DNA from 2 places in the Alteromonas sp. Mac1 genome. Region 2 is predicted to be linked to the other one. Evidence: predicted binding sites of a transcription regulator. Region 2 holds the regulator's gene; the other holds the start of a gene.
The links. The regulator FNR, encoded in region 2, switches genes on or off when oxygen is low (the NO sensors DNR and NnrR bind a similar motif). The targets are predictions, from matches to a motif close to TTGATCTAGATCAA.
Positions count from the first base shown of each region.

Region 1: the regulator FNR is predicted to act here: its motif matches at 4,799-4,812, upstream of AV939_RS14710 (DnaJ C-terminal domain-containing protein).

Region 1 covers NZ_CP013932.1:3,425,868-3,437,329, reverse strand. The annotation lists gene AV939_RS14735 (hypothetical protein) at 1-177, shown strand, start outside; gene norR (nitric oxide reductase transcriptional regulator NorR) at 250-1,806, opposite strand; gene AV939_RS14725 (hypothetical protein) at 1,967-2,236, shown strand; gene AV939_RS14720 (NnrS family protein) at 2,236-3,441, shown strand; gene hmpA (NO-inducible flavohemoprotein) at 3,462-4,643, shown strand; gene AV939_RS14710 (DnaJ C-terminal domain-containing protein) at 4,876-5,838, shown strand; gene AV939_RS14705 (chaperone modulator CbpM) at 5,831-6,127, shown strand; gene AV939_RS14700 (LysR substrate-binding domain-containing protein) at 6,133-7,056, opposite strand; gene AV939_RS14695 (hypothetical protein) at 7,166-7,399, shown strand; gene AV939_RS14690 (DUF2798 domain-containing protein) at 7,392-7,841, opposite strand; gene AV939_RS14685 (MarR family transcriptional regulator) at 7,928-8,347, shown strand; gene AV939_RS14680 (YaeQ family protein) at 8,365-8,913, opposite strand; gene AV939_RS14675 (RecQ family ATP-dependent DNA helicase) at 9,077-11,098, opposite strand.
Region 2 covers NZ_CP013932.1:1,327,749-1,349,017, reverse strand. The annotation lists gene AV939_RS05570 (tRNA-uridine aminocarboxypropyltransferase) at 135-842, shown strand; gene tpx (thiol peroxidase) at 908-1,402, shown strand; gene AV939_RS05560 (sulfurtransferase) at 1,480-2,304, shown strand; gene cobB (Sir2 family NAD+-dependent deacetylase) at 2,363-3,079, shown strand; gene AV939_RS05550 (LysE family translocator) at 3,182-3,886, shown strand; gene AV939_RS05545 (stress protein) at 4,025-4,786, shown strand; gene AV939_RS05540 (glucosaminidase domain-containing protein) at 4,779-5,570, shown strand; gene AV939_RS05535 (DUF2987 domain-containing protein) at 5,567-6,202, shown strand; gene AV939_RS05530 (patatin-like phospholipase family protein) at 6,194-7,195, opposite strand; gene ttcA (tRNA 2-thiocytidine(32) synthetase TtcA) at 7,196-8,137, opposite strand; gene uspE (universal stress protein UspE) at 8,328-9,251, opposite strand; gene fnr (fumarate/nitrate reduction transcriptional regulator Fnr) at 9,349-10,089, opposite strand; gene AV939_RS05510 (sulfite exporter TauE/SafE family protein) at 10,139-10,798, opposite strand; gene ccoS (cbb3-type cytochrome oxidase assembly protein CcoS) at 10,785-11,000, opposite strand; gene AV939_RS05500 (heavy metal translocating P-type ATPase) at 11,002-13,404, opposite strand; gene AV939_RS05495 (FixH family protein) at 13,404-13,883, opposite strand; gene ccoP (cytochrome-c oxidase, cbb3-type subunit III) at 14,021-14,974, opposite strand; gene AV939_RS05485 (cbb3-type cytochrome oxidase subunit 3) at 14,991-15,152, opposite strand; gene ccoO (cytochrome-c oxidase, cbb3-type subunit II) at 15,154-15,759, opposite strand; gene ccoN (cytochrome-c oxidase, cbb3-type subunit I) at 15,775-17,208, opposite strand; gene AV939_RS05470 (hypothetical protein) at 17,438-17,917, shown strand; gene bfr (bacterioferritin) at 17,924-18,391, opposite strand; gene bfr (bacterioferritin) at 18,391-18,867, opposite strand; gene AV939_RS05455 (cation:proton antiporter family protein) at 19,004-20,578, opposite strand; gene AV939_RS05450 (FMN-binding glutamate synthase family protein) at 20,899-21,269, shown strand, end outside.

The sequences.
Region 1 (11,462 bases), 2.1 Mb from region 2:
TTCCCAAGCTCTTTATTGCTGCGCTTTCAGTTTGAAAATGAGCAAGCCCTAGCAGCTTCAGAGCCGGAATTATTAAAATGGCGAAAGCGGTTAAGTGCCGCTATGGTAAAAAAAGGGGTTATTTTAAAAGATATGCGAAGGCACTTAGTATTTACTGTAGAAGGGCCGGAAGCATAATTTGTAGAGGCAGCGTTCATTATGTATAAAGTGCTCTAACTCTGAAGGGTTGAACGGGTAATTCATGATGCCTTATATCGTCTTTTTTACTTCGATGCCTAAGCGCTTAGCAAGACGTACTAGATTGGCCCGATCTAGCGAAAGTACTCGTGCTGTTGCGGCCCAGTTATAATCATGCTGTTTTAACTGCTCGCTTATAACCGCAAATTGCAATGACTCGACCGCCTGTTTTAAAGGTTGATTGGTAATAGTATGAATAGTGTTTTTAGCGCTAACTAGCATGGTTGCGTTTGGTTGCGGCGTTAAGTCGCAATGTTCACTTGTAATAGTCACTATTGGGTTTTGCCATTGGCTTTGTTTAGCTTTCAGTGCGCTGCGGCTAATCACATGTTCAAGTTCGCGAACATTACCCGGCCAATTGTACTGGTTCAGCAATAGGTTTGCCTCTGCACTCAGTTTTAATTGCTTAATACCTAATTTACGTGCTGTTTGCTCAATAAAGTAACCAGCAAGCAAAGTCACGTCCTGCTCGCGCTTGTTAAGTGCTGGCACGGTAATAGGGTAAACACTTAAGCGATGATATAAGTCAGCCCTGAACCGGCCCTGTGCCACTTCGTTTTTTAAGTCACGGTTGGTGGCGGCTACTACGCGCACGTCTACATATTTTGGGGTATCTTCACCTACTGTTTGAATTTCACCGCTTTGCAATACGCGTAATAATTTACTTTGCATTGCCAGCGGTAATTCACCTATTTCGTCTAAGAATAATGTGCCACCATCAGCTAACTGAAATTTTCCTTGGCGCGCATTTTGTGCGCCAGTAAAAGCCCCTTTTGCGTGTCCAAAAAACTCACTTTCTGCCAGGTTTTCGGGAAGTGAGGCGCAATTTAAATGGATAAGTGGCTGATCTTTGCGGGCAGAATTCATATGTATATTTCGTGCTACTAATTCTTTACCTACGCCAGTCTCACCCAAAACCAATACGCTAAAATTAGATGCAGCAACGAGTTTTATTTCGTTTTTAAGTGTTTGCATTACCCCGCTTTGGCCAATAATTTCGCCGCCATCGCGAGTTAACGTATCGCGTGTTAGTTCTTGCACAAGTGCATGCGAATGCTGAGCGTTTTGCTTGTAATGGGCAAGTTCTAAGGCCGTTTTAAAATGTGCACTGCACAATGTTTGCAAGGTATTGAGTGTATCTGCACTAATGTTGCTAAAGGCATTTGCATCAAGGCTGTCGAACGTAAGTACACCAAGTAACGCGCTTTTATCGTAAAGGGGTAAACCTAAACAAGCATGCACAGGAATATCGCCGGTTTTGGCCAACAGCAGTCCGTCGTACGGATCGGGTAAGGGACAGTCGTGTGCAAACTGTAATGCGTGGTTTGCACTGCAAATAGCTTGTAGGCGAGGGTGCTCAGATATTGTAAAGCGCCGACCTAGGCTGTCGGGCATAAGGCCCTTAATAGCAAGAGGCTTAAGTTGATCTCTTTGTAGGGCAAGCAGTGCACTAGCATCACTTGGTATTACACGCTCAACCGTTGCCAATAACTGGTCGAAACTGTGCTCGTGCAGAGTGCTTTGAGCTAGTTCTAGCGCGACTTGGGTGAGATTGAATTGTTGGCTCATGTCAAAATGACCTTTACGTGTGTTTATGATTCAAATTAGAGTAGGTCATAAAGACATATTATGTAAAGTTAATATATTTAACGTATTGATAAATAGTCATTTAATTTAGTGGCACAGTATGTGTAATAGCTAAGTAACGTTAACGGTTACTGAGGTGGTTATGAACACTCTGACAATAAGTAATGCCAGCAGAAATTCTGAGTTAGGCTCTTTTTTTCATTCGCTCTTGTTTGCAGCTAATACCATATTGGGGCTTAGCTTCGCTTTTATCATTGTGAGTATTTTAATTAGCTATCCGTATGCAGAGTACTTTTCGATGCATGCACAGTTATTAGCCCATATTAGTACTATCGTGATGGCAGCTATTTTAAAGGTGAGCTATGTGATGCGCTGTGTTGCTCAGCATGGTTTAGGGCTGGAAGTTCGTTGATGCATTCACGTTCGACTATCCATCAAATCACGACATGGCCGCTGTGGATGCGTGCGTTTAGACCTGGTTTTTTAGCCGGAGGCTTGCTTGCATTTTTGTCGATAGGGTATTGGCTACTTATTTTAACAGGTTATGTGACTTGGCAGTTAACAATGCCTGCAACAATCTGGCACGCCCATGAAATGCTATTTGGCTTTACCGGTGTTGTAGTTGTGGGGTTTTTACTTACTGCTGCACAAACATGGACGGGCGCTCCTAGTATTAATGGCAAGGCGCTTATGGTGCTTACTTTTATATGGGTTAGTGCCCGTTTAGCTTTTTTTATTGTATTACCTAATTTTGCCAGTGCTAATTTATTGGCTGTTGTTGTGCTGCAACTAGCATGGTGGTTAGGCGCAATCGGTGTGCTGGCTAATATGCTTCTAAAAGCGAGAAGTAAAAATAACTATCAGTTTTTAGCCATTCTGAGCGTGCTGTGCGCACTTAATATACTCTACTTAATTCTGGTTTTAATTAACAACATTCAGCTCGCACTGGCGGTGGTAGATACTGCGGTACTCGTTATTAGTTTACTTATTGGCGTGGTGACAGGAAGAGTGCTTCCCTTTTTCACCGCTAAGGGATTAGCGCTGAGCGAGCAAGTGCGCACGCCTAACATTGATAAAGCACTGCTTTATTTATCAATGTTAGGAATCACTTTGTTTTTTATCAGCAAGTTTTTTTTAGATTCAATTAGCCCTGCGTTAATTGTGTTAGTCGTTGCTTCGCTTCACTTAATTAGAGCCGGTATTTGGTGGAATAAAAAAGTGCTGAAAGTACCTTTGTTGTGGTCTTTGCACTTTTCTTACCTTGCGCTAGGTGTTGGCTTATTACTGATAGCATTGAGCTTTTACACAAGTGTCATATCTTTTAAAGACGCGTTGCATCTCATCACTATTGGTGCAGTAGGAATGATGATTTTAGCCATGATGACCCGAGTATCGCTTGGTCACACGGGACGCGCGCTCATCATTCCTAATTACATGTCCATTGCTTTTGTTCTTGTGCTGGTGGCAGGCATTACTCGCTCAATTCTACCTTATTTTATTGGCCCATACTTCGCTTGGCGGGTTAGCGCTTTGCTGTGGTTAGCGGCTTTCTTATTATTTTTAATTCACTGCACACCTATATTAACGCGATGTCGCGTCGATGGGCGCAGTGGTTAGTTTACCAACAGGAATACATTATGTTATCTGATAAAACTATTGAGATTGTTAAAAGTACCGTTCCATTATTAGCGCAAGCAGGTACGGTGGTTACCGATCATTTCTATAAGCGTATGTTTAGCCAGCATCCTGAGCTCAGGAATATTTTTAATATGACGAATCAAGAGAGTGGACGCCAACAATTCGCGCTGTTTAACGCATTAGCCGCATACGCTCAAAATATTGATAATTTATCGGTATTAAAAGAGGCATTAGCACGCATTAATCATAAACACACCAGTTTAAATATTTTACCTGAGCACTATCCGATTGTAGGCGCACATCTAATTGGCACTCTTAAAGAGCTAATTCCTGAGCAGTTTACCCCAGACGTAGAATACGCATGGCGTGAAGCTTATGCTCTGCTTGCTGAAATATGCATAACCGAAGAAGCTGCATTGTATGAGCATAGTAAAAACACTATTGGTGGCTGGGCAGGTACGCGTCAATTTGAAATAACTAATAAGCAGCTCGAATCTGAATTTGTAACAAGTTTTACACTTACGCCCGTAGATGGCAAAGCAGTTGTTGCTCATAAATCAGGTCAATATTTGGGTATTAAAGTTCAGCCTGAGAGCGCTGAATACGAAGAAATTCGTCAGTATTCAATTTCACAAAAAACCAATGGTGAAAACTACCGCATTAGCGTTAAGAAAGAGCTAATGCCAAAGCCTGGCATGGTGTCAAATCATCTACACTCACTAGCTCAAGGTGACATAGTTGAACTCTACCCGCCTGCGGGAGATTTCTTTTTACGCACTAGTGCTAACCCTGTGGTGCTTATTTCAGCAGGTGTTGGGCAAACGCCAATGGTAGCGATGCTCGAAACATTATTAAGCGATAATACCAACCAAGACATTGTTTATTTACATGCATGCGAGAATACAAAGCAGCACTCATTTTCAAATTATTTAAATGAATTAAGTGCAGTGTATAGCCGTTTGCAAACTATGACGTGGTTTAATCAAAGTAGTGGCGGTGTAGATTTTACAGGGCAAATGGATTTAACCGCAGTACAAGCACAGTTACCGATTAAAAATGGCGATTTCTATTTATGTGGGCCTGCAGGATTTATGGCATTTGTGAAAAAGCAGTTGTTAGAGTTAGGAGTTGAAAACGAGCATATACATTACGAAATTTTCGGTCCTCATCAAGATTTATAACCAAACAAAGTATAGCTGGGGCGTACAGCATTATTGATTGGCGCCCCATTTCAGGTAAGTTATTACGCAGACTTTCGATGCGTAAGCGCTATTGTTGAGCTTAATCTGACCTTCTTATGCTAAAAAGTACGTTTAATTTGCAGTCGCAATGATATTTGATCAGTATCAAACGATGCATTGTCGGCATCCGCTATATTATTAATTCTATAGTCATTACGCTGAGCACCATTGCATGGAATTTAAAGATTATTATCAGGTTCTTGGTGTCGAAGAAGATGCTGATTTAAAAGCAATAAAAAAAGCATATCGAAAGCTTGCGTTAAAGCTGCACCCAGATATGCAACCTGAAAAGAATTCTGATGATGAATTCAAAGAATTAGTCGAAGCTTATGAGGTGCTTAAAGATCCACAACGCAGAGCTGAATACGATGAATTGAAAAAATATGGCACTGCTTCGCACGACAATTTTCAACCCCCTCCTGGCTGGCAAAGTAGTAATGATTCTAATAGCGCTCACTCCGGTGGTGACTTTTCCGACTTTTTTAATTCAGTATTTGGTGGTGGAGGCTTCGACCAAAGGCAGCGTAGCCATCAGCCAGACGATTTTTCAGGATTTAATAGTCAGGGTCAAGACGCCGAAATTGAAGTTCCCGTATTTCTTGAGGACCTTTTTTCAGAAGCGCCAAAAACGATTCAATTTTCGATGCCATCATTAGAAGATGGAAACGTTAAACACGTCAATAAAACCCTAAAAGTTAAAATACCTAGCGGCGTGGTTGACGGAGAGCGGATCAGGCTAAAAGGCCAAGGCGGCAAAGGGCTGGGGAAGGGGAGAAGCGGCGATCTTTATTTGCACATTCGCCTAGTGCCTCATCCACTGTTTGATGTAGAAGGGCACAATCTCGTACTCACAGTGCCTATATTGCCTTGGGAAGCCGTACTTGGATGTAAAGTTGAAGTACCTACCTTGGCAGGAAAGATTAACCTGAATATAAAGCCAAATAGTCAAACGGGTCATAAATTACGAGTTAAGGGTAAAGGGCTTAAAATGAAAACTGGCCTTGGTGATATGATTGCTGTTTTAAAAATCGTTACTCCAGATAAAACGACCGACGAAGACAAGGCTTTGTGGCAACAACTAGCGCAATTAGCGCACGATGATCCTCGTTCAAAATGGAGTCAAAAAGATGTCTGAAACCTTGCTCATTATTTCCTTTGAAGAACTTTGCCACATTGAACAGCTAAGCAAAGACATGATTATTGAAGTTATCGATTATGGTATTGCTGAGCCCGTTTCAGGCGACAATACGCGTAACTGGGTATTCGATACCAATAGTGTACGGTGGGTGAAAAAAGCTATAACACTATATTCCCAATTAGAATTGGATTGGATAGCGGTCGCGATGATTGTCGAGTTGCTGAAACAAAAAGAAAAACTGACAGAAGAGAACGAAAATCTTCAGCGCCGGCTAATGCGCTTTTAACCCTATTATTGCAGTTGAAGTGCTTCGTGGTTTGCCATTTTCTTTCTAAGCCATTCGCAAAAATGTGCGATACGTTGCTGCTTCGGCGAGTTTTTAAGATAAACAAAGTGAGATTTCCAGCGTACAGGATGTGGAATATCAACGGGCACCACCAATTGCCCCGATTTTAAATACTGACCTATCATAACATCAGAGGCTAACATGACGCCTTGACCTGCCAGCGCTGCGCTAAGGGCCAGATCGCTAGAAGACACCACTGTTTTTCTCAACACTTTATTCGATAGATTTATTTTATTGTGTTCGAAGTATGACTCCCAACTTGCTTTCTCTTCTCCAGCAAGTGCTAGCAGGCGCGTGCCTAGCATATCTTCAACAGAATGCAGTTGCTTTTGAGTTTGAAAGGCAGGCGAACAAGCAGGTACGACGCCATTTTCACCAAATTTTCGCGTAATAAGGCCGTCATCCTGAGATGCGGTGGTTGAGGTATAAAAACGAATGGCTACGTCGATATCGCCTTTATGTAAACTTTCAATGCGATTAGATGCTTGAATATTGATATTAATATTGGGGAACTCATTAAAAAACTCGAATAAATTAGGCATAAGCCACAATGAACAAAAAGCTTGAGTAGATGTAACTGTTAAGCTTCCCTCTAAAGGCTCTTCGTGTATTTGGTTCATACCATTAACGATTTCGCTAAATCCTTTTTCACACGATGCATAAAGTGTTCTGCCAGGGCCAGTTAAAATCATCTTTCGTGATTGCCTACGAAATAAGCTTACGCCTAGATTGGTTTCTAGTTGTCTCATCTGTTGGCTAACTGCCGCTTGTGAAATATATAACTCTTCTGCTGCCTTGCTATAACTCTCATGTCTTGCGGCTACTTCAAAACAAAGCAGGTTATTTAGCCATCGTAATCGCTTATCCATTATTTTCCATCATATAAGTTCAGCTTATTTTATAAGTTAGATTTAATCGTTGGTTTAGTAAAGAGCTAATCGCGACACTAGCTACACTAAATGACAAGGAGCTAGTGGCGTGAATACGAAAAAAAGTGGGGCGGTTTCATATTTAATAGCAATAAAAGATAAGCTTGCAGGCAGTTTTGACTACGCGAAAAAACGAGATTCTTTACAAGGTGATAATATTGCTAACGTTGAAAGCGCTGACAGTAATGGAACAGATGATACTTGTGAGAACAGCGCTTCAAAGGGCATGCTATCTAACATGGGAGATAAGCTGTGCTTATCAAAGTGGAGTGCTTTTAAGTAGCCGAGGAAAAATGCGCTTCTAATCTTGGCTTAATTACCAAACTCATCAAACACGCCATTGCTATGCCAATAGGTAAAGCGGCAAGTAAGCTTAGCGATGCCTCTTTTACAAATAGCTCAAGCGACGGAAAGCCTTGGTTATTAAACGTTGTGATCAGCGCTAGAACCGACTCCATAATAAAGGCCATGGTCAAACCGTGAATTACATTGCGCTGCAACACTGAAAGAGAGGAAAAAATACGCTGAACGAGTTTGTTAACGAAATAAAAAGTTACGCCGCCGAAGGGGAGCATTATTAAGAATGCGAACGTAAACGCACTTAACCACGTTGGAATGAATGCTTGTTCTGGTAGAATACTCACAGATGTCATTATGGCTGTTAGTAATCCAATCAGTAGCATAGCTACCGGCAGCAGAATTAAGATTTTCTTTATATGGTTCATGATGACCACGCTCACTCTATTAGTTGACAATGTCAACCTTAATGAAAAAAGTTGACAATGTCAACTAAATGGGTTCTGTTCGTACTATGAAATTCAATGATGCCTTGTTCAATCTTCTCAATACTATTCGTAATACGATCTTATCTGAGATAAAAAATACCCCTTTAGCATTGGCGCCAATGCAGTTGAAGTCGTTAAAAATCATTAGTCAAATAGATGCTTGTACAGGGCAAAAGCTGACAGACTTTTTGGGTAGAGATAAGGCTCAGATAAATAGATTAATTAAGGAATTGGTGGAAAACGACTTAGTGCGTAAAGTACAAAGTGAAGAAGATAAACGTAGCCAAATTCTATCGCTAACGGAAAGTGGAAAACGCGCACTTGAGATATTCGTAGAAATAGAAGAGCGCGTTTTTTTTGACATGCTTAAAGATGTTAGCGATGAAGAAAAAGAGATATTTAAGAAACTAGTACTTACATTCAAACATAATTTAGATGAAAGGTGAGTTAACTCACCTTATTGTTATAAATGCTTTTCAATTTCCACTTCTATACATTCGCTATTGCCCGCGCTTTCGATAGTTAGCCAGATTTGACCATCTTGCACCGTTACTTGCATTTGCATCGAACGGTCTACGGCATTAGCCAGAGTGGTAGATAAGCTCTCAGGCAAGGTAAACACCGATAAGTTCTTTCTGGTACGCAAGCTGTTCTGTTCTTTCTTCCACCAAGCATCGAAGCTGTTATCTGCGTAAGCATAAATCATCATCTGCTGGCTTTGATTGCAGCCTTTTTTAATACGTTGTTCAGATGGTTGCCCCAACTCAATCCACAGTTCTATTACGTCGCTGAAGTCCTTTTGCCAAATGTCTGGCACTTCATCATCAGATAGGCCTTTTGTAAACTGTAATTGTTCGTGAGCATTTACAATAAAGGCCACGATGCGAAGCATCATGCGTGCATCATTTTCAGAAGGGTGACGAGCAATAGTGAGATTGTGCTCATTGTAGTAATTACGGTCCATATCAGTTATTGATATGTCCGCTTTAAAAATGGTTGCTTTAAGGGCCATGGTAATCCTGAGTATTATGCCAAGTGCGTTATGTAATGCTTAACGCTAGTTTTATTTTTATCTTAATATTCATTTGGCGTTTTTGTACAAGTATAAAATTTCTTGCACTGCCTTTTTACAGCACTTATTTACTGCGCTTATTTATTGCATATGGTAACAGGTATTAAAGCCTTGTGCCCTCATCTAAAATTTCAGTAACTACGGCTTTCACATCCCCATACCTGCAAAACTCACAACTTCCAAACCCTGGAACTTGCCTTACTTTTAAACGAGTAAATAAAGGCATAGTCATCGCGGTTAAAAAACGGCAATAGATAGATTCAGTAATGGTTTCGTTAAACTTACCTTTAAGGTGAGCATTAAGCGCTGCCATCGACTCGGCTACTTGGGTTTTATTTGGTAAGGGAATAGGTGTTGAGTAGTCTAGTTTGGCCACTTTACCATTGCACACACTGCAATGGCCGCATTCTTTTGGCGCCTGTTGGTCATCAAAATAGGCCGATAAGTTATAGTTTAAACAGCTATTAAGCTCGAAGAACCGTACCAGAGCAGCAATACGTTTTACTTCTTTAAGCTCATTTTCAGCAAAATACCGGGCTAGGCTTTCGGCCAAGCTTTCTGATAGATCATCTGCTAACAGTGCTTGTTGATTCACCTCGTACACATCGGTGATTAAACGCGAGGCGAGTTCGATATGATTATGTTCGTGTAAATATTCTAACGCCGTCACCACTCTTGAACGCTCGGCACCGTAATGCTCAAAAATACTGTCGAAATTCACTACGCCCCATACTTTTTTCATATCGGTATGGGTGAAAACGGCGTTTAGGAAATCGCTTCGTTCTTTACCAAATAAGTTGAGAATATCGGCTTTTTCGGTATTAAAGCGGTATTTGAATTCAGCAAAATAGGCGTATAACGGACGGATAACTTTGGCTAGTTCCAACTGTACTAACAGCGTTTTAAGGGGTAGCTGACGAATATTACTTAACGTCGATAAGCTATTAATTTGTGTTTCCCATTGATACATACCTTTGTCCGATGCACTGTTTGCAGTACTGCTTGAAGCGCCAGAGCCTTGCTCTGGCGCTTGACTGGCAATGTCCTTAATTACCCGCTCAATAGCGGATTTGTCTGGCGTATCGCCATAAACAAAATTTTCAATAGTCACCAGACCATCAAGATTAGCCAATACAGTACAATTCGCGTTTTGTCCGTCGCGCCCACCACGGCCAATTTCTTGGCTGTAGTTCTCTATAGACTTAGGTAAATCGTAATGCACAACAAAACGAATGTCAGATTTATCAATGCCCATGCCAAACGCAATGGTGGCCACTACCACTTGTAGCTTGTTCGCCATGAAATCTTGTTGAATGTTCTGGCGCACATCACTGTCTAGCCCCGCGTGATATGCACTTGCTGCACAGCCGTTTTGTTGTAAATAGCGGGCCACTTGTTCAGCGGTTTGTTGCAGTGTTACATATACAATGCCTGCGCCTTTCTGGCGCTTAAGTTCATCTAATAGCGCTTGGTTTTTATTTGCTTCTACCACCGGCAGCACATTCAAATTAAGGTTTGGGCGGTAGAAACCGGTTTGGACAATATTCTCGGGCGCAATATCAAACCGGCGTGCCATATCGAGTTTCACTTTTTTAGTGGCCGTTGCGGTTAGCAGCAGCACTAAAGGGATATTTAATTCTTGTTGATAGGCTGGCAGTTTCAAATAATCAGGGCGAAAGTTGTGCCCCCACTCAGAGATACAATGCGCTTCGTCGATAACCAACATTGAAACCGCAACAGACTCTATAAACTGCCTGAAACGTTCGTTCTTAAAACGTTCTACCGACACCATTAAAATTTTACACTCACCAGAGCGAACATCGTTCATGACTTGCTTATTTTGCTCAGCAGTTAGTGTTGAATCGATGCTCGCGGCAGCAATGCCTTTGCTATGTAGAAAAGCGAGCTGATCTTTCATTAAGGCTAATAACGGGGATACCACCAAGGTTAAGTGGGGCAGTTGGGTTGCCACAAACTGATAACACAACGACTTCCCAGAACCGGTAGGAAATATGGCAAGCGATGAGCGCTGATTTAACAGACCATCTACAACCTCTTGCTGGCCGGAGCGAAACGAGGGAAATCCAAACAGGTTTTGTAATTGTGAAGAGTAGTCTGTGGTCATTTAGCTGCGCATAGCCTTGATGTATTTGAGGTTATGATACAGCAATAAAAGATGCGTTTGCGCAAAAGCTATTAGTTGGCACATTCTGTACATGGCTCTTGGTATGTATTCTCTAATAAGTCTTTTAAAACAAACAAGTAGTAGTAAAATATTTATTCTTATTGCTGGACATAATCGAATGTAGGCTTTTACTATAATGATGAATATCGTCATAGATGATACCGTTTTTTCGGTGCAGTGTTACTTCACCGCAAACTTGCCTAAGTAGTAGAACAAGGAATTATAAGCATGGATTGCCTTAAGTATTTTTCTTTATTTTTAATAATAATCACCTTTTCTTTTAGCGCATTCGCAGTCGAAACAT
Region 2 (21,269 bases):
CTTTAGGAATTTTGTTTCGGAACGTAGAAAATGATGAAATGGCAATATGAGTTAAAGGGTTTTCGCGTTATAAGAGGCAACGCTAAGTCACGCTCTGTGCTACCATATCGTCCTAATCTGATTGAGTTTACTGCGTGCTTCCACATATTAATTCTATTTTAGCGCTTAGAACGTCTGAGCTTAAACGCGCCAAGCGAGCATTCAATGCCCGTGGTAGTAAAGTTATCCGTTGCGATATTTGTTTGTTGCCGGTAAATGCTTGTATTTGTGCCGATAAGCCTGAACCACAAGCATCCTGTGCGGTACTCTTCATCATGTATAAGGGCGAGTACTACAAGCCTACCAACACAGGAAGGTTAATTGCGGATGTAGTAGCAGAAAATTACGCGTTTGTATGGCACAGAACAGAGCCTGAAGCGGATTTACTGGCGTTGCTCAACAATCCTAAATACCAACCCATTATTATATTTCCCCACGAGTATGCTGAGCCAGCGCGCTGCATACCCAAGCCAGAACCTAAAACAAACAAAATTCCGTTGTTTATTTTTTTAGACGGTACGTGGCGTGAAGCACGAAAGATGTTTGGTAAAAGCCCGTACCTTGATAAGTTTCCGGTACTGGGTGTATCCCCTGAAATATCGTCCAATTACTTGTTGCGTGAATCTACACGAGAATTCCAGCATTGCACTGCAGAGGTGGGAATAAACGTGTTAGATTTGGCAGGTGAGGTTGAAGCGGCTACGGCGCTAGCTAAATACTTCAGTATTTTTCGACATCAATACTTAAAAGGGAAGCCCCATTTAAGTCACAAAATTGAATTTGCAAAGGCGCAAGTTAAGTAACCCTTGTCTTGCGTGCATTCGCGCTTAACTATAAGGTTAAGCAATCAAAACCCAAGGAGAAAAACATGGCAACAGTTACGTTTCAAGGTAATTCAGTTTCAACTGTAGGTTCGCTTCCAGAAGTTGGGCAGCAAGCCCCTGACTTCACGTTAGTTAAAGCGGATTTAGGTGAAGTAACCCTCGCTGATCTTAAGGGTAAACGCGTTATTCTTAACATCTTCCCTTCTGTGGATACAGGTACATGTGCAACGTCAGTGCGTAAATTCAATGAACAAGCCGCTGGTCTAGACAATACACAAGTTATTTGTGTATCTGCCGACTTACCATTTGCAGCTGGCCGCTTCTGTGGTGCTGAAGGTATTGAAAACGTTATTACCGGTTCTACTTTCCGTACAAGCTTTGGTGATGACTATGGTGTTGCGTTCACTTCAATGCCGCTAACTGGTCTGCTATCACGAACAGTAGTTGTGATTGATACCGACGGTAAGGTACTTTATACCGAGCAAGTGGCTGAAACCACTGAAGAACCAAACTACGATTCAGCAATGGCTGCTTTGTAATTAAGCGTGTAAAGCGTAAATAGCTCAAACCAGTAATGCCCACTGCGTTACGTGGGCATTTCAATGGAGAGGGTGATATGTCGATGTTAGTTAATGTTCAACAACTTGCCACGCAACTGCAAGATGAACCCATCATTTTAGTGCGTGCGGTTATGGATGACCCAGTTACCAAAACGCCTGATTCTCGTGATGCTATGGTGTTGCCAAACTCTGTGGATGTAGATTTAGACGGCGAGGGCAGTGATCACACCACTGGTTTCCCCCACAGTATGCCAACTGAATCTGACTTTGCTTTGTACTTAGGGCGACAAGGTTTGACTGAACGTTCGTCTGTCGTGGTTTACGATACCCGAGGCATGTACAGCGCTCCTCGTGTTTGGTGGATGCTTAAAGCCATGGGGCATGAGAACGTAAAATTGTTAAATGGTGGCCAAGTAGCCTGGGAAGATAAAAGTTTACCGGTATCAGAACAACGAATTCCCTCACATTTTAAGTATGAAAGTAATGCGCAGAGCAAATGGTTCGTCAATAGCTCAGCGGTTATTCAAGCGATTAATACCGATGCTCAACTGGTAGACGCCAGAAGTGAAGCTCGGTTTTATGGAAAAGTGGCAGAGCCTCGCCCTGGGGTTCGTTCTGGGCACATGCCCGGCGCTTACAATCTTCCATTCACAGCGCTGTTAGATAATGGCTTTTTCTTAAGCGTTGAAGAATTAAAAGGCGTTTTTGCCAACGCCGACATTGATTTGTCGAAGCCAATTATCTGTACCTGTGGCTCAGGGGTTACAGCGTGTATTATTGGCGTTGCTGCACTCATGTGTGGTGCAAGTGATGTTGCTATTTATGACGGTTCTTGGTCTGAATGGGGGGCAAATGCAACCTATCCAGTGGTGAAAGATTAACCTTCGTATAAGTTAAGGTAGTCGTGTTAAGTGTCTATATTTCAAAGGAATTGAGCTTATGAATACACCCCCTCGCGTTGTAATATTAACTGGTGCAGGAATTTCAGCTGAATCTGGATTAAAGACATTTCGGGATAACAACGGATTATGGGAAGAGCACAGTGTTGAAGACGTGGCAACGCCCGAAGCTTTTGCACGAAACCCTGAACTTGTATATCGATTTTACAATGAACGAAGGCTGCAACTCACCAACACTTTGGTTATGCCTAATGCAGCCCATAAAGCGCTAGCAACACTTGAACGCGCATTAAAAGGCCAACTTACGTTGGTTACACAAAACGTGGACGATTTGCATGAACGTGCGGGTAGTGAACGTATTCTTCATATGCATGGAAAATTACTGTCTAGCCGTTGTGTAACTACAAATAATACTTTTGAATGCAATACGGCATTTGATGGCCTGTCTGTTTGTGCTTGCTGTAATACTACAACCTTGCGACCAGACATTGTGTGGTTTGGTGAAATGCCCTTGTTTATGGATGAGATTTCCCAAGATATTGCTAATGCCGATATCTTTATAGCCATTGGAACCTCAGGTAATGTCTACCCTGCAGCTGGATTTGTGATTAATGCGAAGGATTCTGGTGCTAAGTGTATCGAATTGAACCTAGAGCCCAGTGCGAACAACTGGTTATTCGATGAATCTATTAGCGGTAGTGCCACTAAAATAGTCCCAGAGTTTGTCGCTCGGTTTATTAAAGAATATGATCTGTAAATAAACCGATGATTTAATAATAAAAACCGCTAAAGACTATTCACTAGCTTATAAGCTCACGTAAACTGAGCGCTTAAAAATACAGAGTAATAGAAAGAGCCCATGCCTTACCTTAATGAATTTTTGACCATTGCCCTAGTACACCTTGTTGCCGTGGCTAGCCCAGGCCCTGACTTTGCCGTAGTGGTTCGAAACAGTCTCGCTTACGGTCGCCGGATTGCTATTTATACCAGCATTGGAATTGGTCTCGCAATTTTGCTGCACGTTGGGTATTCATTAGTGGGGTTAAGTGTGGTTATTGCCACCACGCCATGGCTGTTTAAAACCTTTAGTTATCTTGCTGCAGGTTATCTTTTATATCTTGCATATGGCGCACTAAAAAGCGGGCCTAGCCAACCACCAGTAGAAGGTGAGGCTGAGGTAAGTAACAATGTAGATAATAAAGTAGATAATTCTGATAAAAACAGGCTCGCTAACACCAAGGCAGCTAATAACATAAAAGCTAGCCCACAAATTTCTGCTCAAAAAGCACTTTGGATTGGCTTTTTGACGAATGGTTTAAACCCTAAGGCGACCTTGTTCTTCTTATCACTTTTCACCGCTATTATTGATATCGACACGCCTTTTTCAATCAAACTTGGCTATGGCATTTATTTAGCTATCGCAACAGGGCTTTGGTTTTGTTTTTTATCCTACTTACTGAGTACCAGTAAAATTGCTCAACTTATTGGTAAAAAAGGGTATTGGCTCGACCGCGCGATGGGTGTTTTATTGGTTGGTTTGGCCGCAAAATTAGTTTTGGGCTAGTATTTTCCTAAGAGCTCGATTTTTCAAAACTAATCACTAGGCATTACATTTAATCAACTAATGCGTGGTTATTGGGGTTAACCGCCATATTTATGTATAATGCGGCGGTTAAATTCGATAGCAGCAGTAGAGGAACGTGTGGCAGATAATAAAATGCCTTTTAAAGATAACCAGCCATCAAGCAAGCTAGAAAGAACACTTTCAAAGCAGTACGATTTCGATATTAAATCGTTGTTTTCCCGCGCTAATGGTTTGGTGAAAGCAAATTTTTCAAGCCTATTCCAAGCATCATTGGTTTTATTTCTTACGTTTGTCGCACTTGGGTTTGTTGCTCAGAAGTTCATCATTTTTAATGACGATGGCACCTTTGTTTTTGAACACCAATCGTTAATTGAAATTGTCGCTATTTTCATTGTTGCGCCGCTTATTGGCGGGTTGTACATGATGGGGGTAAGCCATGCCAGAGGTCAAAAGACCACGGTATTTTCTATTTTCAGCTACGTGTCTTTAATATTCGCATTAGCGCTTACACAGCTTGTGAATGGCATAGTGGTACAAATTGGCTTGGTATTGTTATTCGCCCCAGGTGTTTATTTATGGATGGCGACCTCATTTTCACTGATGCTAGTTGCCGATAAATCGTTAACGCCGCTACGCGCTATTATCTTATCGTGCCGTGTATTTAATGCATACTGGGCACCATTAACCGGTGTTTTTGCTGTCTTCATTATATTATTTATCACGGTTCCGTTAACGTTAGGCTTGTCTCTTGTATGGGTTCTACCCCTGTATTTCAGCATGCTAGGTTTGTTGTATGAAGAGATGATTGGTGAAGAGGGCGAACACACACCAAGCCACACTGTTCAAAATAAAACGAATGAGTCGAGTTTCGATGCATAAACGGGAAACCCTAAAAATTGTTTTAATTACTATTGCTGTACTAGCAGTCATAGTCATTAACGCGCTGATACTAACCAAGCGCGAACCCGATATTTTAGACATTCCTGAAACACCTGAAGCGACTAAGCCTGTTCCCGATTTTTCTGCTTATACCGACGTTAAAGAAAAGAAAACGGCCTTTTTTGATTATTTACGCCCTGAAGTTGAAAAACAAAATGCGTATTTACTTACCCTTAGACACTACATACAAACCTTGTATCGTAAGGCTTTAAACGAAGAGCCGCTAACCGATGATGATATTAGCCGCCTCGAATGGCTACAAACAGAATACCGGGTAAAGGCGGAACAACCACTAACATCTCGCTTGCTTGCATTGCTACATAAAATTGATATTTTGCCTGCTGAACTAGTGCTGGTCCAAGCCGCGAATGAATCAGCATGGGGCACCAGTCGTTTTGCCAGAAAAGGCTATAACTTCTTTGGCATTTGGTGCTTTGTGAAAGGCTGTGGCTTTGTACCAGGTAAACGAAATGCCGGCGCAACGCACGAGGTTGCCAAGTTTTCTAGCCTTTCTCGTGCTACCTACACTTATATGCGCAATCTTAATAGGCACGATGCCTACACCGATTTACGAGAAATTAGAGAGCGATTGAGGGCAAATCAAATCCCCATTACTGGCGTAGCCCTGGCAGAGGGGTTAATGAACTACTCTGAGCGTGGCGCGGCCTATGTAGACGAATTACAAACCATGATCCGGTTTAACCAGGAGTTCTTAACTGAATGAAACGTATAGCTAGCGCGCTGATTGGCGCCTTACTCACCACAAGTGTTGCTGCCGAAATGGTGAACGTAGAATACAGCCGTTTTTATAGTCATGTGAAAAAACTGGATAACGAAGATACTCAAGCATTGCAGTTCGCTTTTGGATTTTTGCGTGTTGGTGAAGGGCGCTTATGTGAAATCAACAATGCGGAAATAGTGACGGACAAACAAACTATTCCATTAGTAGTTAGCGATGAGTATCGATTTACTGTACCTACCGAAAAAGCATTAAAATTAGCAAATGCATACGTGCGAATAGATTTATCAGAAGCGGCTAATGTGTGTGATATGTCGGTGCAACTAGAAACAAAAAGCAGCTATCTAACCGCCAGTTATACAAAAGAAGAGCTGAATTTTATTTATGGCCAATATGAGGCTTTTTTTAATGAAATGGGCAGCTTTTTATCGTTCTTAATGCCAACGGTGAAAGGGTTGATGTTGCAATTTGATGATAAAAATCTGGATTATATTACCCCAGAAGGCCTGCACATTAATAACGGCATACTCCACTTAGAACAAAGTGAAATTAACGAAAATAAAGGGCTCACCTTACCGAGAGCCCCACTTCGTGTTACCGCGATGGCATCAAGCTAATAGCTGATACTTAATTTGCTCAGCAATGCGGGTGATAGTTTGTTCACCCTTTTCACATAGCTCTTGTGCACGGTGAAATTCCATAATACCCACGTCGGTTAGTTGGGGTTCGATAAGAATATCTGGCGGATCGCCCGCCAAACGTGAACGTGTCACCCTCGCTTGTAGTATCTCAAGCGAACTACTCATCACACTTAAAATTCCTGGAGGGTTGCCTCTAGGGACTTTATTTGGCGGCGGCGAAATCGTTTCTTCTATGGCTTCAATAGCGTCGCTAGCAATACCTTCGTTTTGCTCGCTATGTTTACTATCGGTTTCACTCTCTTCTTTTTCTTTACTATCAGGTGAGAACCACTGCTTAAGCACGTTTTGGCTTTTAGTGAAGAAGTCTTCAGTTTTTCTTTGATTCTCTTCGTGATCTAGTCGTAATTTCTCAAGCCTAAGGGGCCTGAAATCAGCATTGAGGTTCACGGCAATAACAAAATCGGCACCAAGCTGGCGACAAAGGTTAACAGGCACCGGATTAACTACCGCACCATCTACTAACCAACGATCGCCATGGGCTACAGGGGCAAATAGTGCAGGAATAGCACACGAAGCTTGAATGGTATTGCCAATCTCGCCGGAACTAAACACTACCTCACGACCTGTGTACAAATCGGTAGCCACTGAAGCAAACGGCTTTTCCATTGCTTCGTAGGTTGGAACACAAAATTCGCTGGCAAGTTTATCAAACACTTTTTGCCCGCTGGCAATGCCGCCTCTACGTAAACCAACGCCCATCAGAGCAAGCACCTGCCAATCTGACAAAGAACAAGACCACTCTTTAAGGCCTTCTAATTTGCCACTGGCATAGGCAGCACCAACATAGGCACCAATAGAGCAACCTGCCACCACGTCAATTTTAATACCCAGCTTTTCTAATGCTTGAATAATACCAATGTGGGTCCAACCTCTTGCGGCACCCGCACCTAATGCTAGACCAATTTTCATTTAGTTTGATTCCATCAAATTGATAACTTGAACCGTGTCGTCAGTAGGATCACTGGGTGACTCGAAGCTGGGCGGATCGAAACCAATATCACCATCTTCCACTGGACCGTTCAGTGTAGAGATGCCTTTAAAGTCGTGCAATCTCTTGTCGACCAAATGTGACGGCGCTACATTTTGAAGCGCACTGAACATTGACTCAATACGCCCAGGGAAACGGCGATCCCAATCTTGTAGCATGGCCTTTACGTTCTGACGCTGCAAATTCTCTTGAGACCCGCACAAGTTGCAAGGAATAATAGGAAATTCTACGGCATCAGAATAACGCTGAATGTCTTTTTCAGTGCAATAAGCAAGGGGCCTGATCACAATGTGCTCACCATTATCGCTAACCAGCTTTGGTGGCATTGATTTAAGCTTACCGCCATGGAACATGTTTAAAAAGAACGTTTCTAGCATGTCGTCACGGTGATGGCCAAGGGCAATTTTAGTTGCACCTAACTTTTTGGCCGTGCTGTATAAAATACCGCGACGTAATCGAGAACAAAGTGAGCACGTGGTTTTACCTTCAGGCACTTTATCCATAACAATAGAGTAGGTGTCTTCTTCTACAATTTTGTACTCTACGCCTACACTTTCAAGGTATTCAGGAAGGACGTGCTCTGGAAATCCTGGCTGCTTTTGATCAAGGTTAACCGCAATAATGTCAAAATTAATTGGCGCAATGCGCTTTAAAAACATGAGAATATCAAGCATAGCGTAACTGTCTTTGCCGCCAGACAAGCACACCATTACTTTATCGTTGTTTTCAATCATGCCGAAATCAGCAATCGCTTTGCCTACATTTCGACGAAGTCGTTTTTGTAGCTTGTTAAAGCTGTATTTTTGTTTGTTTTGAGACGCGGTTAACGGAGCGTCCGCACGGTTTGTGCCTGCACTGGTCATATCAATAGCTTGGTTACTGCGAAAAAAGCTATTATACAGTAATGAAATAAAATTGAATGTGCGAGGTTAAGATTTTTTGTATCTTGTTGGCACTCGCTGCTAACAAATGCGGCTATAACCCGATAGTGGTTAAGGCTATAAAGCTGCGCTAGCAAACCGCGCCAACAGGCTGTGTTCGAACGTGTTAGAACTAGCGTGAAAGGGGCGAAATAAAACCGTCTGGTTTTATTGCCAGTACATCACACACCAGTTCATCTATAACATGTTCAGCAGTGTTACCTATAAGGGCTGCAGAAATACCTACTCGGCCAACCGTACCTATTATCACGAGTTCTGCATCTATATCTTTGGCTATTCTTGGAATGACTTTTTCAGGCAGACCTTCTTTCACGTAACAGCGCTCGCTATCAATAGCATACTTTTCGCTGTGTTTGTTCATCTCAAGTTCGTGATGGTGCTTTACGGCGTTGTTGTACGAATCAGGGTCGAACTCAGGAACTTCAATAGCGATATTAAGCGGTGTAGCAGGGTAGCTATTTACCAGATTTACGTTGCCACTGAGTAACGCGGCATAATCGTTAGCAATAACGGTGATTTTGTCGTTAAGTAGCGCATGTTCGTCATCTTCACTACCTACATTTACCGCGGCAATAATTTCACCATTGTCAGGCCATTCATGATCTTTAACTAATAATACGGGGGAGGGGCATTTTCTAAGTAGGTGCCAGTCTGTTGGAGTGAAAATAACAGAAGCTAAATCGTCATGGCGTTTGGTTGCTTTAACAACCAAGTCTATATTGTTATCTATTACGTAATGCACCACAGCTTCAAAGGCGCGGTTGTTCCATTCAACAACAATATCGGTTTTTTCAAACCCTAAATCACTAAGGGTTTTACGTAACCAACCCGCATGTTCTTTGGTAACCGCATCGCGCATTGCTTCGCGATCATCAGGGCTGAGCATGGTAGTCATATCATAAGATAAATCGTAAACCACCAGCATAGCGGTGACAGAAGCCCCTGTCTTTTTGGCAAGTTCGTATGCACGGCTAAGCGCAGGTTGAGTATCACTATCGGCTTCAATGACCGCTAAAATACGTTCATACTTAATCATAACCCCTCCAAACATTTTTAGAATTTTGGTTGCTACAATTTAAGTGTAATACCTATTTGCTATTACGTAACTTGTTTTAGATCAAAAGCTTTAAAGATTAGCTATTACAGGCAATATTAGGTGCAACCACAGACGTTAAACGTTGCGACATCTCATCAAAATCTAAAATAGTAATGAGTTTACCGTCCACCTGAATAATATTTTCTTTTTGAAAACGGCTTAGTAGGCGGCTAATGGTTTCAATAGTTAAACCAAGGTAGTTTCCAATTTCATTTCGCGTCATCGTAAGGTGAAATTCTTTGTTTGAAAATCCACGCTCTTCGAAACGTTGAGAAAGCTGTGAGAGGAAATACAATAAACGTTCTTCTGCTGAGCGCTTGTTAAGCAACATCATGAGATCATGATCTTGTTTAATTTCTGCACTCATAAAACTCATTATTTGATGTCTTAACTTGGGGAATTGAACTGACATCTCATCTAACGTTTCGTAGGGCAATTCGCACACCATCGCAGTTTCTAATGCCTGAGCATAACTTTGATGCTTGTTTTCCCGTAAGGCGTCAAAGCCGATAATATCGCCAGGAAAGTGAAAACCTGTAATCTGCTCTTCACCATCTGAATTGGTGACGAAAGACTTAAAAGAGCCTGTGCGGACTGCGTAAAGAGAGTTAAATGTATCTCCTGACTTTACCAGTAAGTCGCTCTTGTGGAGAGGTTTCTTTCGCTCAATAATATCATCTAAAGATTCAATTTCAGTCTTGTTTAGCGCAACGGGCAAACACAAATGGCTGAAACTGCAATTTTGACAATGAATTGAGAATTGGCTTCCTTTGCTCATAGGTTAAAACTATAAATAGTGTCGACTTACTATAATCTTACTCTTTTGTTTATGAAATTGCTGCATAAATTAAAAAGAGCGCGTAAATAGCCAATATTCCTGAAAAGCATTGCCTTACCACGGGGTGCCTAAAACCGGCTATAAGGTACTGACTACCTGCGCTTGCTGCTAGCAAGGTGGGCAGGGTACCTAATCCAAAAAATAGCATAATAGCTGCGCCATCAACGGCCGAACCTGAAGCTAACGACCATGTCAGTGTTGAATAAACTAATCCGCAGGGAAGCCAGCCCCATATAAAACCGTAAGGCAGCGCATAGGCTGGACTTTTGAACGGAAGAAAGCGTTTAGATAGGGGCTGAATGGCTTTAAATAATCCGCGTCCCATTGCTTCAATGTAATTTAAGCCCTGCCACCACTTACCCAAGTAACAGGCTAAAAGCAGCAGCATAATGCCACTAATCAAAGACAAAACAGGTTTAGCAATAGGTACAAATTCGGTGGCCATTTGGCCAACAGCGCCTGTAATAGCGCCGGCTAGGGTGTAGCTGATTATACGACCAAAATTATAAGCAAGAGTGTAAGGCAAAGCGGCTTCATTACTTGGTGTTACTGTACGAAGTGCAGCAACAATGCCGCCGCACATGCCTACGCAATGCACACCGCCCGCAATACCAATGAAAAAGGCAGAGAATATATTAATCTCTGTCATCAGTTTCTTTGCGTTGTTGCAACTGCTTACGTTGCTCGGCTAGTTTCTTTTCATCACCTGACAAATCATCATCAAACAAAATGCTATAGCCCTGTCGGTCGAGATCTTCAAACTGGTTAGTTTTCACTGCCCAGAAAAAGATAACCAGCGCCAACGCAACAATGATGATAGCGATGGGAATTAATACGTAAATGATGCTCATATTATTTACTTAATAACCTAGTTGAATTGGTGACCACAATAATACTACTGAGCGACATGCCAACCACGGCCATCCAGGGAGAGAGTAACCCCGATACCGCAAAGGGGAGAATAATAATATTGTAACCTACCGACCATGCGATGTTTTGCTGAATTTTACGCTTTGCTTGTTGGGCCACTGAAAATAAGGTGGGTACCGACAGCAGGCTGTCTCCTAGCAAAATAACATCGGCAGCTGTTTTCGCTACATCGGTGGCATTTCCTACGGCAACTGCCACATCAGCGCTAGCAAGAACAGGGGCATCATTTATACCGTCGCCCATCATCATGACTTTGCGACCTTGCTTTTGCAAAGTATGCACTTGAGAATACTTTTGCTCTGGCGACAAGCCACCTTTTGCTATGTTAATCGGTAAGCCTGCAGTAAGTGTATCAACGTTTGTCTGAGTATCGCCACTTAGTACCACGAGTTGATGTTCATCCAATGCGGTGAGCGTGGCTAAGGCATCTTGACGCAAACTATCATTTACGCAGAACGCGGCCATTAATACACCATCAGCACACAAAAACACGTTTGCCGGTATATCTACTTTTGAGGTAGTTGATAAGTTACAAAATACGGCTGAGCCCATAGTAAAAACTACATTGTTTATCTCACCACTAATGCCGCCACCAGGTGTAACGATAAATCCGTTAATATTATTAGTTGGGGTTTTATTGTGTGACTCAACAGCTTCGTTATCAAAGGCACGAGCAATAGGGTGTTCAGAACGAGACTCTAACAAAGCGGTAAGCGCCATTACCTGCACCGGATCTACGCCTTTAGCAAACCAGCGCTGTTGTAGTGAGAACTTACCTTCTGTCAGTGTGCCGGTTTTATCAAGAGCGATGGTATCAATATCGGTAAGCTGCTCTAACGCGTCAGCACGCTTTAATAAAATGCCCTGACGATTCAGCTTAGCCATAGCGCAAGTTAACGCTGAAGGTGTGGCTAAGCCTAGCGCACAGGGGCAGGTTGCCACTAGTACAGAGATGGTGATCCAAAAAGCGTCTACACTACCAGCAAAAGTCCAATAACCATAGGTAAGTGCAGATATAAGCAGCACCGAGAACACAAAATAACGAGAAAAGTTATCGGCAATTTGAGCCGCTTTTGGCTTGCTTGCCATCGCGCTAGCTTGCAAGCGTACTATTTGATTGACCAAAGCATGCTTTAAGCTTTGAGTCACTTTAACCGTTAATGTGCCATCTTGATTTACCGTACCGCCATATACTAAATGGCTGGCCGATTTGCTAACCGGGTTAAATTCTCCAGTTAACATAGATTCATCAACCGCGGCAGTGCCATCTAGCACAATACCATCCACAGGAATGGTCTCACCGGGTTTTACTAGTACCACATCATTAGGCACTAAAAGCTTCGCCAAACACTGAGCAATGCTGCCGTCACTTTCAATTTTTGATGCAGAGACAGGAATATACTGCATCATGTTAGCCGAAATTTGCGCCGCTCGGTGCCTGCTTCTATGTTCCAAAAACCGGCTTAAAAGCAGTAAAAAGATAAACATGCAGATAGATTCAAAATACACTTCACCTTGCTCTAGCAAGGTCGAACGTAAACCCGCAAAGTAGGTACCAAATACAGCAAGGGTTACAGGCACGTCCATATTTACGGTTCTTGCGCTTATGGCCTTTAAAGCACCTAAATAGAACGCGCTACCTGAATAGACGACAACGGGTGTGGTAAGGGTAAGTGCTACCCAATAGAAGTATTGACGGGTTTCTTGTTCAATGGCACCAAACCAATCGAAGTAAAGCCCGGCCATTAACATCATCACCTGCATGGTCATAATGCCGGCTAAACCTAACTTTTTAATAAACGACTTTTGCTCACGTTTATAGCTAGCTTCATGTTCATCGGGGTGAAACGGTGAACCAACATACCCTATGCGTTTTAATGTGGTGAGTATTTGGCTAAGTTTAATAACACTGGGTTCCCAGGTTATTAATGCGCGGCGCTCTTGAACATTTACGGCTACTTGGGCAATGCCTGCAACTTTAGACAGTTGTTTTTCAATCAACCAACCACACGCGGCACAAGTAATGCCTTCAAGGGTTAGCTGTATTTGTTTGTGTTGGCCTTCATCGAAAACAAACTCTTCTTGAAGAGCTGGGTCGTCATAAACGTTGAGCGCAGATAGGCTTTCTAAAATACCGTCGTCAGATTTTTGCGCCGGCTCAGTACGAAACTGATAGTAGTCTTCCAAGCCATTATCAACGATGGCTTGCGCAACGGCTTGGCAACCAGGGCAGCATAGCTGCCTAGTTTCACCTAATATTACTGCTTCGTATTTGTGTGTTGCATCGTTAGGTAACGCGCAATGGAAACAAAGATTCTCGCTCATTACGGGTTAAACTTGATGGCGCCAGAGTAGGGAAGTTGAAGCGTATTTTGTACTTTCCAACTATCATCAACAGGAGAAAGCGAGACCTGCCATTTACCCGTTAGGTCTTTTTCAACAAAGCCGCGGTAAATACCATTCGCATCACGACTTAATAATACACTCGCATCACGTTCTTCCATGGTTACATGGTAAAAATTCAGTTTAAGAGCGTTTCCTTCTGCTGGAATACCAGAATGAAACTTTACAGAGATACTGCCATCGGTAATGGTTAAGTCTGTTGTAATATTTTTGCGTTTTGCGATGGCTTCTTTATCTAGCCGTGCATTGATGGCTTTACCTTCTTTGTAGTAATCGTCTACCACTAAGCTATCTTCAGTTGAAATAGCCAGTTTCAATAACACGCCACCCATTACTAATGTAATTAAGGGAACGGCAATAAGGAACCAGGGCCAGAATTGTTTATACCAAGGTGTATTCATTAATTATTTCAACTCGTTTACTACAGGAAAACCGGCGCGATAGGAAAGATATGGCATCCAGTTGAATAAGGTTATTTTCTCATAAAAAAAGCCCCGTGATAACGAGGCTTTTTAGCATTATTGTTGGTTATACGAATTTAGTCGTTAGAAAGACTATAAACGTACGATGCAACAACGTGGATTTTGTCATCACCCAAAGTTTTCTTGAATGAAGGCATAACACCATTTCGGCCGTAGGTTAACGTTTCAGTAACCGCACGATGGCTTCCGCCATATAACCAAATGTTGTCAGTCAGGTTAGGCGCACCAAGTGCTTGGTTACCTTTACCGTCCATACCATGACAAGCAGCACATGCAGCAAAGCGAACTTTACCTGCATCAGCAAGTTGCTGGTCAACATCACGCCCGCTTAGGCTTAATGCGTACTCAACAACTTCTTCGATGCCTTTCTCACCCATGACATCTATCCATGCAGGCATAGCGGCTTTACGGCCTAATGTTAAGGTTTCAACAATTTTTGCACCCGAACCACCGTATAACCAATCGTTATCAGTGAGGTTGGGGAAACCGCCGTTTTGGCCACGAGCATCAGAACCATGACACTGAGAGCAGTTTTGCATAAACAAACGCTGTCCCACTTTGTTCGCTTCAGGGTCTTTTGCTAGCTCCTCAACAGGAATTTGTGCATACGCTTCAAAAATTGGGTCGAACTTTTCAGCCGCATAATCCAATTCTCGATCGTATTCTACAAACTTGCCTTGCTCTTTTGCATCAACACGCGCTTGCGCCGATTCTTCAAGCGTCAATATGCCTTGGTTTGAGCTCTTCCAGCCAAATAAGCCTTCGTACGAACCCAATCCAGGATAAAGGGCAAGATAGATAAAACCCCAAATGATTGTCATGTAGAACATGATTGTCCACCAGCGAGGAAGGTTGTTATTCAACTCCTCGATGCCGTCAAATTCATGCCCCATTGATTCTCCCTCTGGCACGCCTGTTTGATTGGACAAACACCAGCGCAGAAGGAAATAGCAACCAATGATTAACCCTAGGGTTATCACTGAAATCCAAATTGTCCAAAACATACTCATAAGTTCGAGACTCCTGCTAATCTTCTTTTGATTTTTCTTTGTCTTCGTCTGCGAAAGGCAAATTCGCCGCTTCATCAAACTTTTGCTTGTTGCGGCTACTAAAAGCCCACCAAACTATGCCAATGAAACTAACAAAGACGATGACAGTAAAAATGCTACCTACTATTCCTTGATCCATATTATTTCAAATGTGTGCCAAGAGATTGTAAATATGCAATAAGGGCTTCCATTTCAGATTTACCCTGTACTGCCGCTTGTGCTCCCGCGACATCTTCGTCGGTATACGGTACGCCAAAGCCTTGGAAAACTTCCATCTTCTTGGCGGTTAACTTACCGTCAAGTTTGTTTTCTGCAAGCCATGGGAAACCAGGCATGTTCGACTCAGGTACCACGTTACGCGGATTAAGCAGGTGAACACGATGCCATTCATCACTGTAACGCCCACCAACACGTGCTAGGTCAGGACCAGTACGCTTAGAACCCCAAAGGAAAGGGTGTTCCCATACTGACTCACCAGCAACACTGTAGTGGCCGTAACGTTCTGTTTCGGCACGGAACGGACGAATCATCTGACTATGACAACCAACACATCCTTCACGGATATAGATATCACGGCCTTCTAATTCTAATGCTGTATAAGGGCGTAAGCCTGTTACCGGTTCCATTGTCTGCTGCTGAAACATCAGCGGCGTAATTTGAACCATGGCACCGAAGCTAATCGCAACAAGGATTAGCACGGTTAACAGGCCGACATTTTTTTCAATTAACTCATGTGGGTTTTTCATTATGTCGTCTCCTTATTACGCTGGCTGAGTTGTAACATCAGCAGCGATACTACCTTTAGGGGCACGAACGGTTTTCCATGTGTTATAAGCCATGATAAGCATGCCAGTAACCACGAAACAACCACCAATGAAACGAACCACATAGAAAGGTTTAGACGCTTCAAGCGATTCTACAAAGCTATACGTTAATGTACCGTCAGCATTTACTGCACGCCACATTAGCCCTTGAAGAACACCTGACATCCACATTGCTACGATATAAAGCACTACACCAATTGTTGCTAACCAAAAGTGAACATTAACAAGACGTGTGCTGTACATCGCTGGCTGACCAAACAGAATAGGTATTAAGTGGTAAATAGAACCAATTGATACCATGGCTACCCAACCTAGTGCACCTGAGTGTACGTGGCCGATAGTCCAATCTGTGTAGTGAGACAATGCGTTAACTGTTTTAATTGCCATCATTGGGCCTTCAAAGGTAGACATACCATAGAAAGACAATGAAACAATTAAGAAACGTAATACAGGGTCAGTACGCAATTTATGCCATGCACCAGATAGCGTCATTATACCGTTTATCATTCCGCCCCAAGAAGGAACAAATAGAATGATAGACATCACCATACCTAGCGACTGTGTCCAATCGGGTAGGGCAGTATAATGTAAGTGGTGAGGACCAGCCCAAATGTACAATGAAATCAATGCCCAAAAGTGAACAATAGATAATCTGTACGAGTAAACTGGGCGACCTGCTTGCTTAGGAACGAAGTAATACATCATGCCTAAGAAGCCAGCAGTTAGGAAGAAACCTACTGCGTTATGGCCATACCACCACTGCATCATGGCGTCTACTGCGCCTGCATACAATGAGTAAGACTTAGTGAAAGACACCGGAATGGCCATGCTATTACCAATGTGCAATACAGCAACGGTAAGCATGAACGCCCCTAAGAACCAGTTCGCAACATAAATATGCGACACTTTTCGGATAACTAGGGTTCCGAAGAAGTTAATGATATAAGCGAGCCAGACCAGCGTAATCAGTATGTCGATTGGCCATTCTAGTTCAGCGTATTCTTTCGAGCTGGTTAAACCTAAAGGTAGAGAAACTACCGCTAATACGATAACGGCTTGCCAGCCCCAAAACGTAAATGCAGCAAGTTTGTCACTGAACAGTCTAACCTGTGAGGTACGCTGAACGATGTAGTATGACGTCGCGAACAAAGCACAGCCGCCGAAGGCAAAAATAACGGCATTGGTATGCAAAGGACGCAGACGCGAGAATGTTAGCCATGGTGTGTCAAAGTTAAGCATAGGTGCAAATAATTGCGCGGCAATAAATACCCCTAGGCCCATACCAATGATACCCCAGACTATGGTCATAATGGTAAATTGCCTAACTACTTTATAATTGTAGTCAGGTTGTGCTTGGCTTATTTCACTCATTTTAATGAATCTTCCACTTCAAATGAACTATGGTCTCCAACAGCCGTTCAAGTACGGTCTAGACATGCGAAAGCAACGGAATAACGCTTCACACCGAGCTCGGAAAGAGTAATAATTATAGTCTCCAAGCCAGTTGGTACGCGGATGATAAGGTTTTTAATTACAAAAAGATACCATAAACTACCTGAGCTTGATCTCCATCAATGAAGAAATATACAAAATTTAAGAAATGCTAAAAAACAGTAACAAAAAGAGATCATTTTATTCACAAGAGTGGCTTGCCCCCCTTTGCATTTTTGTCGTTGCAGTATGTGTATTTGCAGTGCATCAATACCAAATGTCCGCTACGCCTTCTTCAAGCTCCTTAAATGAAATAGGAGAGAGCTGTACATTTGTCAACGAGCACTGTGAATTTTTAATACACGGCAGACACGCCTATGCGGAATTTTCACAGAAAGTAGAACCTGAAACCTCTATTACCTTAGTTCTAGATTTGCCTGTCGGAACAAAAATAGAAAGTGCCTGGATTGAAGGCGTAAACATGTACATGGGAAAAGTGCCCGTATTACTTGAAAATAAAAACAATGGAGAGTGGTCAGGCTGGTTTATGTTAGGAAGCTGTAACGAATCGGCAATGAGGTGGCAATTGCGGTTAAATATAGAAGGGCAGGCAGCACCAAGCTACCTGAACTTCGAAACGAGAATGTAGTATGAATTACATCTGAGATTGCAAATAGTTAGACAAACCAAGGCGTTTAACTAGGCCAAGTTGTTGTTCTAACCAATGCGCATGGTCGCGCTCGGTATCGTCAAGTAGTACTACTAAGATATCACGTGTTACATAGTCTTTTTCAGACTCACATAACGCGATGACTTCTTTAAGTTTTGCATCTACCTCATATTCAACACGAAGGTCGCTTTCAAGCATTTCAGGTACATCTGAACCTACTTTAAAACCAGTTCGTGTGACCATGTCAGGTACGCCTTCTAAAAACAGCATACGCTCGATAAGTTTAGTGGCGTGGCCACGCTCATCGTCAAATTCGTGGTCGATACGCTCATAAAGCTTAGTAAGACCCCAATCCAAATACATTTGTGAATGAATGAAGTATTGATCCATCGCTGCTAATTCGTAAGAAAGTAGCTCGTTTAGACCTTTAATGATGGTTTGATTACCTTTCATTAGTCATCTCCCATTACTTGCGCCTGAAGGTAGTTTTCAATACCCATAGCGCCAATTTGATATTCTTGAGTTTCAATCCAATCTAAATGATCTTCTTCATACTCTAAAATTGATTCGAGGATATCCCGTGTAACGTAATCCTGCTTTTCTTCGCATAGTGCGATAGCTTCACGTAACAGTGGCAGCTGTTCTTTTTGGAATCTGGCATCGCAGCTCAGCATTTCCTCAGTATCTTCGCCAATGTAAAGCTTGCCCAACGCTTGAAGGTTAGGTAACCCTTCTAAAAATAGAATGCGCTCAATCAACTCATCTGCTTGCTTCATGTCTTTAATCGATTTTTTGTAGTTCTTTTCATTGAGCTCTTGTAAGCCCCAATTTTTGAACATACGTGCATGCAGAAAGTACTGATTTATAGACGTTAACTCACTAGTGAGTACATCATTCAGCTTTGCGACGACTTGTTTGTCACCTTGCATAGTAAGAACCTTAATTAAGAATATGAAGCTAGTGTAGAACGGAAACGCAAAAATGTCAAAAAATTACTTTAAAAACAATGGCATACAAATGGAAATGGTTATCACTTCATCCTTTGTTTGCATTAAGAATAGCCAGCTACTCTTGTTGCGTATTTGCATAGGCTAAACTTTCTTCGGCAAAACCTAAACCCGCTTCGGTGAAAAAGTTAAATACTTTATCTACGCCTTGTTCTAATAAATAATTCACTTCATCTTCATACCGGGCGATTGCCGCTACTTTACCGGTGTAACCCGCGTTTCTTAATTGGCGAGTAATATTGATTGCATCTTGTATAGAAGGTAGGGCTAACAGAATTAAATGAACGTTTTTAATTTCAAGGTTGTCCCATAAATCAACATCTTCACCGTCGCCGCAAATAACATTTAATCCTTCACTGGCAAGTTGTTTTACTTTCACTCTGTCGGCGTCCATACCCCATACGCTTACATCAGCAAGTTTAGACAGCGCATTAAACGCACCTTGCCCAACACGTCCCATTCCCAGCACTAAAAATTCTGCTTTGTGCAAAGTAGGGTAAATGTCTTCTTTAAGACGACGGTTCTTTTCGTAACGTTTAATGGTGTCTTTATATTTGTGATACTGAGAATGCGAGGTGCGGTACAACACACTGGTAATAACGAACGAGACAGACAGTGAAAGCGCAATGACTACCAACCAGCTTTCAGCCAGTAAACCCAGCGATACGGCAAGCGCGCCGACAATAAGACCAAATTCACTGAAATTAGACAGTACAAGGCTGCTTAAATAAGACGTTCTGCCTCGTAATCGTAGCGACGTAAATAAGCCAAAGAATAATGCTGCCTTTATAGGGATAAATAAACAGAACACCAACGCAATAATAATCATATTGAAATCAGGAAGTGCGGTTAGCCCGATGGTAAGGAAAAAGCCAATCAAGAATAAGTCTTTAAAACTGAGTAACGACTTAGCAAGTTCGCTGGCTTTTTCATGTTGCGCTAACATAATGCCAAATATCAGTGCGCCCAAGTCACCTTTGATATTCACTAGCTCGAATAAGTGATAACCACCTAACGCAAGAATAAATCCAGTAAGGGGTAGTAACTCTCCGTGACCTGACTTATTGATAACACGGTTAATAAGCGGCATAGCGGGAATAAGAGCCAGTAGCCCAAGTGCCCATACCGAGGGCAGTTTGCCTGTGGCAGCCACTAAAAATATAACAGCAAACACGTCTTGCATAACCAAAATGCCAATGGCAAGGCGACCATGACGGGTTTTACTTTCACCGCTTTCTTCTAGCACCTTAATAACACAAACCGTACTGCTGAAGCTTAACGCAAAGGCAATCAGCGTAGCGCTTTGCCACGTTAATCCTTCTATATATTGGCTGGCAACGGCAGCTATGCCATACACACCACAAGTAACAATTCCCACCCAAATAAGGGTGTGCGAAATACTACCGGCCCACACTTCACGTTTACTTAAGTCGCGAACGTTCAATTTTAAACCGATAGTGAACAACATAATGGTAATGCCCAAGTTGGCTATCTTGGTAAGATCACCAGTGAGTGTGTAGCCTGAGAAATTTAGTAAGAAGCCCGCGACCAAGTAACCTACTAACGGGGGGATCCCAATAAGTTTAACCGTTAAACCGCAAACAAATGCGAACAGAAGAAATGCATACTCCATGAATTACCTTTCACCATTTCGATTAGTTAGTACAAATAGGAATGTTTGTAGTCCGTTTTAGCCATGACATTCCTACCTTACATTTTTACATAAGTTAGCGGCGATCATTAAAAGTGCTCAACACGCTGATGTATATAGAAGTCTTTAGATTAGCATGTAATGGAACATGAGCGAATGGTAAAAGGTAGATACCATTATGTTGCGTTTATATCGCTGTAGGTTTTATTAATTAAAGATATAGTAATAAGTAAATGTACCGCCTAATAAAACCCAAAATTGTGTTGGAACAGTAAAAACTGATAATCACACATGGAGTAGCTATGCGAAATCAAATCTTAGGAACCTTAACGGCATTATTTATTTTTAACTTACTGGTAGGCTTTTACTGGCATCCCGCGTGGTGGTTTCTATTATTAACCGTGTTGTTACTCGTCTTAGCAATCTTCGATACAGTCCAGAATAAACATGCGATCCTAAAAAACTTCCCGTTAATTGGCAGAACTCGCTGGACCGTTGAATCACTGCGGCCTTTTATACAGCAGTATGTTTTAGAATCAGATACTGGCGGTACGCCTATTTCCCGTATGTTTCGCTCTATTGTGTACCAACGAGCGAAAGACAGCAGAGAAACTATTCCTTTTGGCACCCAATTAAATACTTACGACGATGGTTATGAATGGATAGGGCACTC